DNA from 2 places in the Ruegeria sp. BB1 genome. Region 1 is predicted to be linked to the other one. Evidence: riboswitches for the same ligand, from Rfam matches in the RefSeq annotation. Region 1 holds a riboswitch; the other holds the start of a gene.
What was found. A riboswitch is a leader RNA that binds a small molecule or an ion and turns the genes downstream of it on or off. The one in region 1 is predicted to bind cobalamin.

Region 1 (4,209 bases):
GGTCCCCAGACGTTGCGCCAACTGGGCCGAGGCACGCTGGGTCGGTTGGAATTCGATACGCCCGGGTTGATAGGCTGCAAGCCGCAAAGACCGCTTGACCTCATCCAGAAGCACGCCGTCCCGGTTTGCGCGGATCAGTTCGACCACATGATCGAAGGTCGGATAGCGTGCCAGGGCAGCCTGCACATCCTGCGCCAACGCCGCGCTGGGTGCGCCGCCGCCCCCACCATGGGCGGGAGCTGCATAAGAAGATGCCACCGGCGCTTGCGTCTGAACCGCGGCATGCGATGGCGCCGGTATCCCGCCACCGGGTCCGCCATTTGGCGGTGGGGGCGTGTCTTGCAGACGTTTGATCAACTCTTCCGGGCTGGGCAGGTCGGCCACATGGGTCAGTCGGATCACCGCCATTTCAGCTGCCATCATGGCATTCGGGGCCGCCGAGACCTCTTCGAGCGCTTTAAGCAACATCTGCCACATCCGGGTCAGGACGCGCATCGGCAGGGTCTCGGCCATTTGTTGACCACGCGCGCGTTCGTCCGGGGATACGGTGGGATCATTGGCTGCGTCTGGCGTGATTTTAACCACAGAGACCCAATGGGTGATCTCGGCCAGATCGCGTAGCACGGCCAACGGATCGGCTCCTTCGGCATATTGCCCGCCCAACTCGGTCAGTGCGCCTGCAGCGTCCCCGCGCAGGATCATGTCCATCAGGTCCAGTACCCGACCGCGATCAGCCAGGCCCAGCATCGCGCGGACCTGATCGGCGCTGGTTTCACCCGCACCGTGCGAGATCGCCTGATCCAGCAGCGAGGTCGCGTCCCGGGCCGAACCCTCGGCTGCACGGGTGATCAGCGCCAGCGCGTCATCCGCGATCTGAGCGTTTTCCGCCGCCGCAATCTTGCCGAGCAGGCCGATCATGTCCTCGGGTTCTATCCGGCGCAGGTCGAACCGTTGGCAGCGCGACAGAACCGTCACTGGCACTTTACGAATCTCGGTGGTGGCAAAGATGAACTTCACATGCTCGGGCGGTTCTTCAAGCGTCTTGAGCAGCGCGTTGAACGCGCTGGTCGACAGCATGTGGACCTCGTCGATGATATAGATTTTGTAGCGCGCGCTGGCGGCGCGATAGCGGACACTGTCGATGATCTCGCGGATATCGTTCACACCAGTACGGCTGGCGGCGTCCATCTCCATCACGTCAACGTGGCGGCCTTCCATAATGGCCACGCAATGTTCGCATTGGCCGCAGGGCTCGATCGTTGGTTTGCCGTCACCATCGGGGCCGATGCAGTTCATGCCCTTGGCGATGATCCGTGCCGTGGTGGTTTTGCCGGTGCCGCGAATGCCGGTCATGATGAAAGCCTGCGCGATCCGGTCGGCCTCGAACGCATTTTTCAGCGTGCGCACCATTGCGTCCTGACCGACGAGATCGGCAAAGGTTTCCGGGCGGTATTTGCGGGCAAGAACCTGATAGGCGGGGCTGGGCGTGTCGTTCATATCTGCTCTGTCGGATTCGGGTTCCGATGCAGCGTAGAGACCCCTGCCGCCCGCGTCCACAGCAGGCTTGGGTGAATTTCGGTTTGCAGCACAATTTGCACGCCTTAGAAGCGAGTATCAGGGAGGGTCCGTAGTGAGCCAGTTCGCACTTCATTCAGTTCAGATTGGAAACGGCACCGTTGCCTTGTCGCCCCTTCCGGGGCGCGGTGGCGGGTATACGCGGGACTTGGGAACGATCTGCGACTGGCAGCCGGATCTTGTGATCTCGATGACCACCGAGGTCGAAATACTGCAAGAGGGCGCAAGTGGGCTTGGCGAAGACCTGCACGCACTCAATATCGAATGGGTGCATCTGCCGGTAGCGGATTTCGGTACGCCGCCTCCTGAGGTTGACGCGGCGTGGGGCAGTGTCAGCCCTGCGGCGACTGATATTCTGTCCCGCGGGGGGCGGGTGCTGGTGCATTGCCGGGGCGGCTGTGGCCGGTCCGGGATGATCGTGCTGCGCCTTATGGTCGAGCATGGCGAAGACCCCGAGACAGCGTTGACCCGTTTGCGGGCGGTGCGGTCCTGCGCCGTCGAGACCGGCGGCCAGATGGAATGGGCCGCCCTTGGGCGGACGCGCGACTAGATCAGAGCGCCACCTGTCGTTCTGCCTGTGCTACCGGGTTGGGCGGGATCGCTGTGACCTCAAGCATGGCGCAGGGTGGGGTGGTTAGCATGCCTGTGGGGCGCATGGTCACATCCGGGCCGAACATCATATCTGCGTAAGCATCCAGCGACTCGAGGGGCGCATCCTCGCTTGTTCCACAAAAGACCCGGATCAGGTCTTTTTGCGCGCGAAACCGTGCGCTGCATCCTTGCGTGCAATAGACCAGCTCAGTGCTGCCGTCGAACTCAAAATCAAACGTCGTCGCAGGAACGGCCGCGTCCATCGCCTGCACGATCGCGCGCGCCATCTGTGCCAGCGCCGGACAGGTTTTTCCGGTGCGTTGGCAAACGGTTGCGGAATACTGGTTCGTCTTTGTCTTCCAGATCATATTGCGCCCTCCGCGCGTGGAACGGGGGCATGGATCAGGTGTGACAGCGTGCTGACGACCTGCCCGGACACCCCGCCCGAGTTTCGGTTTCTTGTTCGATGGCAGGTCTCCTGACTTGCGGGTCGTTGCGTTGCCGACCTTCCCAGCCTTGCGGCCAGTGGTGTTTCGGCATTGCTCACCGCTTACAGTTGCGGGGGCAGTCGCGGCCTTGGTTCGTTCCGGTATTCCGGGCAGAACCGCACCGTGTTCCCTTTTCATCCCGCCCCGGGGACCGGGGACGAGAACCATCACCCAATCGCTAGCGGGTAGGGGTGGCCTGAGTCAAGCCGCCTTTTGGTGGGGCAAAGTGGACGCGTGGTCATGCGGAAACAGGATTGACTTAGGGTGGCAAAAGATGCCGTTTGGGGTGGTGAACTAATCGGTTCAGATTGAGGGCGCCATGCTGGATACCGCACAAGCTGTTTTAACCGAGGATTTTCAGTTTCCTTCTGGTTCGACCCAACTGTCGGCTCGGCTGTACCTGCCGGTGGCCGAACCTGGGATCGCCGTGGTGATCCACAGCGCCACCGGAGTGCCGCGCGACTATTATCAGCATTTCGCACGCTGGTTGGCTGCGGAACATGGCATGGCCTGTCTGACCTATGATTACAGCGATTTCGGTCAATCGCAGAGCAGGCCATTGAAGTCAGCTCAGGCCACGATGGCGGATTGGGCGCTGATCGACATGCCTGCGGCTCGGGCCGAGATGCGCAGGCGATACCCCGACGCGCAGCACTGGAGCATCGGCCATTCCGTCGGCGGTATGCTGGGGCCGATTCAACCCGATATTGATCAGATCGACCGTATGATCTGCGTCTGCGCCGGGCCGGTGACTGTGTCGGACCATCCCTGGCCTTATCGGGCGTTGGCTTTGCTGTTTTGGTACGGACACGCGCCCCTGGCCGTAAAAGCGCTGGGTTACCTGCCGGGCAAGGCACTGGGATTCGGATCGAACCTGCCTGCCAGCGTCTATTGGCAGTGGCGCCGCTGGTGTACTGCGCCGCGCAACTACCTGCCCGAAATTGGCGTGTCCTTGCCCGAGGCCCGCTGGGCACAGTCAGACACACCAGTGGATCTGTTCAGCTTTGAGGATGACGATCTGGTGCCAAAGAACGCGGTCTGGCGGCTGGCTGATCTGTACGGGCCCAACGCACACCGCCATTTGTTGTCTCCGGGCGAGTTCGGCCTGTCCAAGGTTGGCCATATCGGTGCATTTGCCCGACGCAACGCGGCGGTCTGGCCACGGCTGATTGCCTAGGCCTGTTCGCAACAATTCAATGTCGGGAGTTTAAGTGAGAGGTTGGACATCGACCCAAGCGGGGCTCGTTGTGGCTGCTTCCTTCCGGACCTGACCAGGTTGGCGAGGCGCTCGCCCGCGCCAACCTCTCGGGGTCTGATATAGGCAACGGGCGCTGGAAACACAACCCGTCAGAGCGTCAAACGGAACAGCAAAAAGCCCTCATCGTCTTCTCCGACGACGTGAGGGTCATATTCTTCAAGCTCGGCAATGTGGGTTTGTGCCTTCGGACCGGTTCTTAACAGCGCAGTCGCGCCCTGCATCGGGGCAAAGCCAAATGGATAGGGCGCATACTGCAAGGGATCTTGCGGCAGTGCGCCGGACAGATAGTCCTGCAAG
Region 2 (4,209 bases), on a different contig from region 1:
GTATCCGCGACCAGTTCTTCATAGCTTTTGACGGTTGGATACACTGCCCAACCCGACAATGGTTCCTCGGCCCGAACAGGCAGGGCGAGAAGACAGAGCAAACCCAAAAGCGTGCGCATGACGGTGCCTCGTTCAATGTGACTGTCTGAGTGATGCCAGAAATCCGAGTTCCGCGCACGCACATTTCCGTGCGTATTCAGGATTGCGCCGACGTCTAGAAAGCCGCAGAAACATGCAAACCATCAAACACGAGGCCACACGTGGACCCGATACGCCTATTGATTTGCAGCAGTTGTGCGGGAACGCGTGACCGAGTGGCCGAGAGGCAGGCCGTGGATGACGCGCTGGTGCGTGCAGGGCTGAATGGCCGGGTCGTCATCTCGGATCACGCCTGTTTCAGTGGCTGCGCTGAGCCGACCGCATTGGCATTGCAGGCCGCAGGACGGGCGTCTTACGTGTTTTCGGGGGTCGATATCGTTACCGATGCCGAAGACATCGTCGCGACCTGCAAAGCCTATTTGGACAGTCCCGCAGGTTGGATCGAAGACGCCCGACCCTGCGGGCGACTTCGGATGTGTTTGCGCGCGCGGATACCGGCGCTTTAATCGACCTGAACGGTCACGGCAGCGCTGACCGGTACGTTGTCGACCGTCAGTGCGCTGTGGCTGTTTGCGTTCAGCGAAACCGAAACCTCGACCTCTCCCTTCGGAAGGTCGGGGATGTGTATCCAGTTGCCGTAGAGCCGGGCCAGTTTCTCGCCATTGATGTAAACATGCGCGTGGCCTTCGCCGTCTACGTCGGCTGTTGACGCGTTTTCTGGGGCAAACCGGAAATTCTGCGGCATGACGTGCAGGTTCCACCCGGCCATCGGGTCCTGGGTCAGCGCGATTGCAACGCTGGGGGCGTCCGCCCCTGCGGGCAGGTTTACCGTGGTCGAATGGTCATGGGCCATCGCTTCGGCATGCGCGCCGCCGTGATGGGACGGATCGCCATGATCGTGGCCGTCAAACGTGGCGCCATTGGCTGCCGCCAGCACAAAACCAGCACCACCACCGAACACAAGGCCGATTGCAAAAAGGGCAAGTGAGCGTGCCATTTTTCTTTCCTTTTGGGCAAAAAGAAACGCGCCGGGCAGAACCCGGCGCGTCATTACATAAGAGGATCAGGCCGCTGCTTCGACGCGTTTGCCTTCGCTTTGCCAGAAATACCCGGCAAAGGCGCCAACCAGAACCCAGGCCACCAGACCAATGCCAAAGGCGCGAGCGGCGAACAGAGCGCCGATCTCGGTCGGGACGGGGCCGGTGAACACATCCGGTTCGGGCGCACCGATCAGATGGGGTGCCAGCAACAGGGCTGCTGCGATCACATAGCTGATCAGGTTGCCGCCAAACGCAATCAACCACAGCGCAACAAGCGCAGCACCAACAGTGGCAAACCACCAGACCTGTCGGGCATAGACGTCAGCTGCCGCTACACCAGGCACCTCTGGTGCCAGGGTAAAGCCAGGCGCCAGATGAAAGGCGATGAACCCAGCCAGACCCCAAAGCACGCCGGTGCGGCCATCAATCGTGTGGCCCTGGCCTTCGGCCACGGACATCAGAGCAACCATCAGCAGCGCGTAACCGGTATAGGTCAGCATGGTGAAAATGACGCTCAGCGCGTCACGGGTCAGTTCCGAGAACATGCCCGGCAATTCGGGATGCGCCGAAACGGATTCGGCTCCGAAGTGCACCAACTCACCGGATTCGTACAGCTCTGCGTGCAACAAAACAGGTTGCACAAAGACCAACTGCAGCAATGCGGCTATCAGCCCCGCTGCAGCACCAGCGAACAACGCGCTGGTCAGTATACGACTGAACATGGTCTTAGTGGCAGGGGAAGCCGGTCGCGTGGCGCACGTCGTGTGCTGCGTCATGCAGCGCCGCGGCCTGTACGTGACCGGTCAGGGTGATGATACCCAGACCCAGTACCACCGCGAACATGACCGGAAGGATACCAGCGCGCGAGGCGGATGCTGTTTGCGTTTGTGTTGCCATCTTTTATTCTCCTTTGCCGCCGCACCCGACGACCGGTGTTTCAATTGTCGCCTGGCAGGTCTCCTGGCTTGCGGGTCGATGCCTCTGTTCGCCTTCCCCCTGAGAACAGGAGTGGCTGGTTGAACAGGGGCTCTCCGCTTACAGTCGCGGGGGCGGCTGTGGATTTGGCTGCCATGGCAGTCGCACCACATTCCCTCTTAGCATCCGGATGTCTCCGGCAGGACCAGACGCGTTCATTTAGCCTCTATGATGCCGCTGGTGCAATCGTCATTTGCGACCTTTTAGGTCAGATCACGCGCTTTTTCAGCAAATAGATATCCATGATCCAGCCATGATCGGCACGTGCCTTGGCACGGGTGTCCAGAATCTCCTGCGCCACATCGGTCAAAGCGCCTTTGATCAGGATTTCCTCTTTCATGCCGACATAGGCACCCCACCAGATGTCATAATCGGCCATGTCCAGGGATTGAAACGAACACTCGCCATCCAGCATTACCGCTACTTTCGAGGCATTTGCCGGCCAGCCTTCATCCCTGATCCGCCGTCCGGTGGTCACAACATAAGGCGCGCCCAGATCATTGATCGGGATGGCGTGGGCGGCCGTCAATGCCTGCAGCGCGGTGATGCCAGGGATCACCCGTGTCGTGGGCTCAGGGTCCAGCCGCGACGCGATTCGCAACGAGCTGTCATAAAGCGACGGGTCGCCCCAGATCAGCAGTGCCACTTGTCGCGCATTCGGGTGGGCCGCAATCGCCTCGTGCCAGCGCAGGGCAATGGCATCATGCCATTCGTCGACCCCGCGTAGATAACCATCATCGGCCCGACGCTTGGGAATGTCGAAATAGGCGATCTGCGGCGGAGTGTCAGTCACAGCTGCAATGATCTCTTCGCGCAACCCGGCCAGATCAGCCTTGTTCTCGCCCTTGTGCGGGATCAGGATCAGGTCTGCATCGCGGATGGCATTTGCCCCTTGCAAGGTCACGTGATCCGGGTTGCCAGTGCCAATTCCGATTAGAGACAACTCAAACATCGTCGAACTCTGCCAGCGGGCCATACAGGATCAGCGCCGGGGCTGTGCCGATCTCGGCCTCCAGCTTTTGCGACAGCGCGCCAATTGTTGCACGGTGCAGGCTCTGGTCGGGAGTCGATACGGATTCGGCCATTAGGGCAGGTGTCTCCAGCGGCAGACCATGCTCATGCAGCGCATTTACCAACAGAGGAAAGGTCCGTTTGCCCATGAACACCACGGTCGTTGCGTCCGGATCGGCCAGCGCGGGCAGGTTCAGATCTTCGGGCAGTTTGCCGCTGACATCGTGGCCAGTGACAAATTGTACCCGCCGCGCAGTCAGGCGTCGTGTCAGGGGTATTCCTGCTGCCGCCGCCGCCGCAACCGCCGAGGGGATGCCAGGGATGATTTCATATTCGATCCCGGCCGCACGCAGGGCAACCAGTTCTTCCTCCAGCCTGCCGAACAACCCGCCATCACCGGATTTCAACCGCACTACGCGAGCACCGGTTTTGGCGTAATCCACCAACAGGCGGCTCACGTGATCCTGCCTGGGTGAGGGTCGCCCGGCCCGTTTGCCCACGCCCACCAGATCTGCATCGCCATGCGCATGACTTAGGATCGGGCCGCTGCTGAGGTCATCAAACAGCACCGCATCTGCTTTTTGCATCCGGTCGACTGCTTTCAGGGTCAAAAGATCAGGATCGCCGGGGCCGGAACCTATGAAGGATACGAAACCGCTCATGCCGAGGCCTCGGCGATCAGGTGAAAGAACGTACCGGTGACGTTCCCGCGCACCGAACCTGTTTGCGGCCCTTCAGCACCTTCAGCATCAAACACCCGCGCCAGCGGTGCGTCCGGCTGTTCTACGATCGAAGAATAATGGAATTCATGCCCCCGCAGAGCCGTGTCGGCTGCAAAACCGGGCATCGGGGCCAGCAATTCTGCGCGCCGATACCCCAGATTGAACTTGCGCTTTTCATACGAGGTCACCAGCCGCAGCAGGCCTGCCATCTGATGTCGCTCGCCCTCTTTGTCGATCAAGGCCTGACCCAGCGCCATGTATCCACCGCATTCTCCATGCACGGGTTTGGATTCAGCGTGTTTGCGCAGTCCGGTCTGGAACGTGTCGGCGGCAGCCAGTGTGCCCGCATGCAGTTCCGGATA

Region 2: it holds a riboswitch for cobalamin, as region 1 does, so the genes downstream of both, ACR0AL_RS00275 (CbtB domain-containing protein) here and ACR0AL_RS16150 (hypothetical protein) in region 1, are expected to answer to the same signal.

The regions. Positions count from the first base shown of each region.
Region 1 is NZ_JBQFVB010000008.1:50,413-54,621, reverse strand. Features, by position in the region: gene ACR0AL_RS16160 (DNA polymerase III subunit gamma/tau) at 1-1,497, opposite strand, end outside; gene ACR0AL_RS16155 (protein-tyrosine phosphatase family protein) at 1,631-2,125, shown strand; gene ACR0AL_RS16150 (hypothetical protein) at 2,127-2,534, opposite strand; cobalamin riboswitch at 2,618-2,838, opposite strand; gene ACR0AL_RS16145 (alpha/beta hydrolase family protein) at 2,974-3,831, shown strand; RNA gene ffs (signal recognition particle sRNA small type) at 3,864-3,962, opposite strand; gene ACR0AL_RS16135 (bifunctional 2',3'-cyclic-nucleotide 2'-phosphodiesterase/3'-nucleotidase) at 4,002-4,209, opposite strand, start outside.
Region 2 is NZ_JBQFVB010000001.1:54,632-58,840, forward strand. Features, by position in the region: gene ACR0AL_RS00255 (DUF302 domain-containing protein) at 1-119, opposite strand, end outside; gene ACR0AL_RS00260 (DUF1636 family protein) at 261-605, shown strand; gene ACR0AL_RS00265 (hypothetical protein) at 602-1,096, opposite strand; gene ACR0AL_RS00270 (CbtA family protein) at 1,163-1,861, opposite strand; gene ACR0AL_RS00275 (CbtB domain-containing protein) at 1,866-2,036, opposite strand; cobalamin riboswitch at 2,073-2,279, opposite strand; gene cobF (precorrin-6A synthase (deacetylating)) at 2,323-3,066, opposite strand; gene cobA (uroporphyrinogen-III C-methyltransferase) at 3,059-3,787, opposite strand; gene ACR0AL_RS00290 (cobyrinic acid a,c-diamide synthase CobB) at 3,784-4,209, opposite strand, start outside.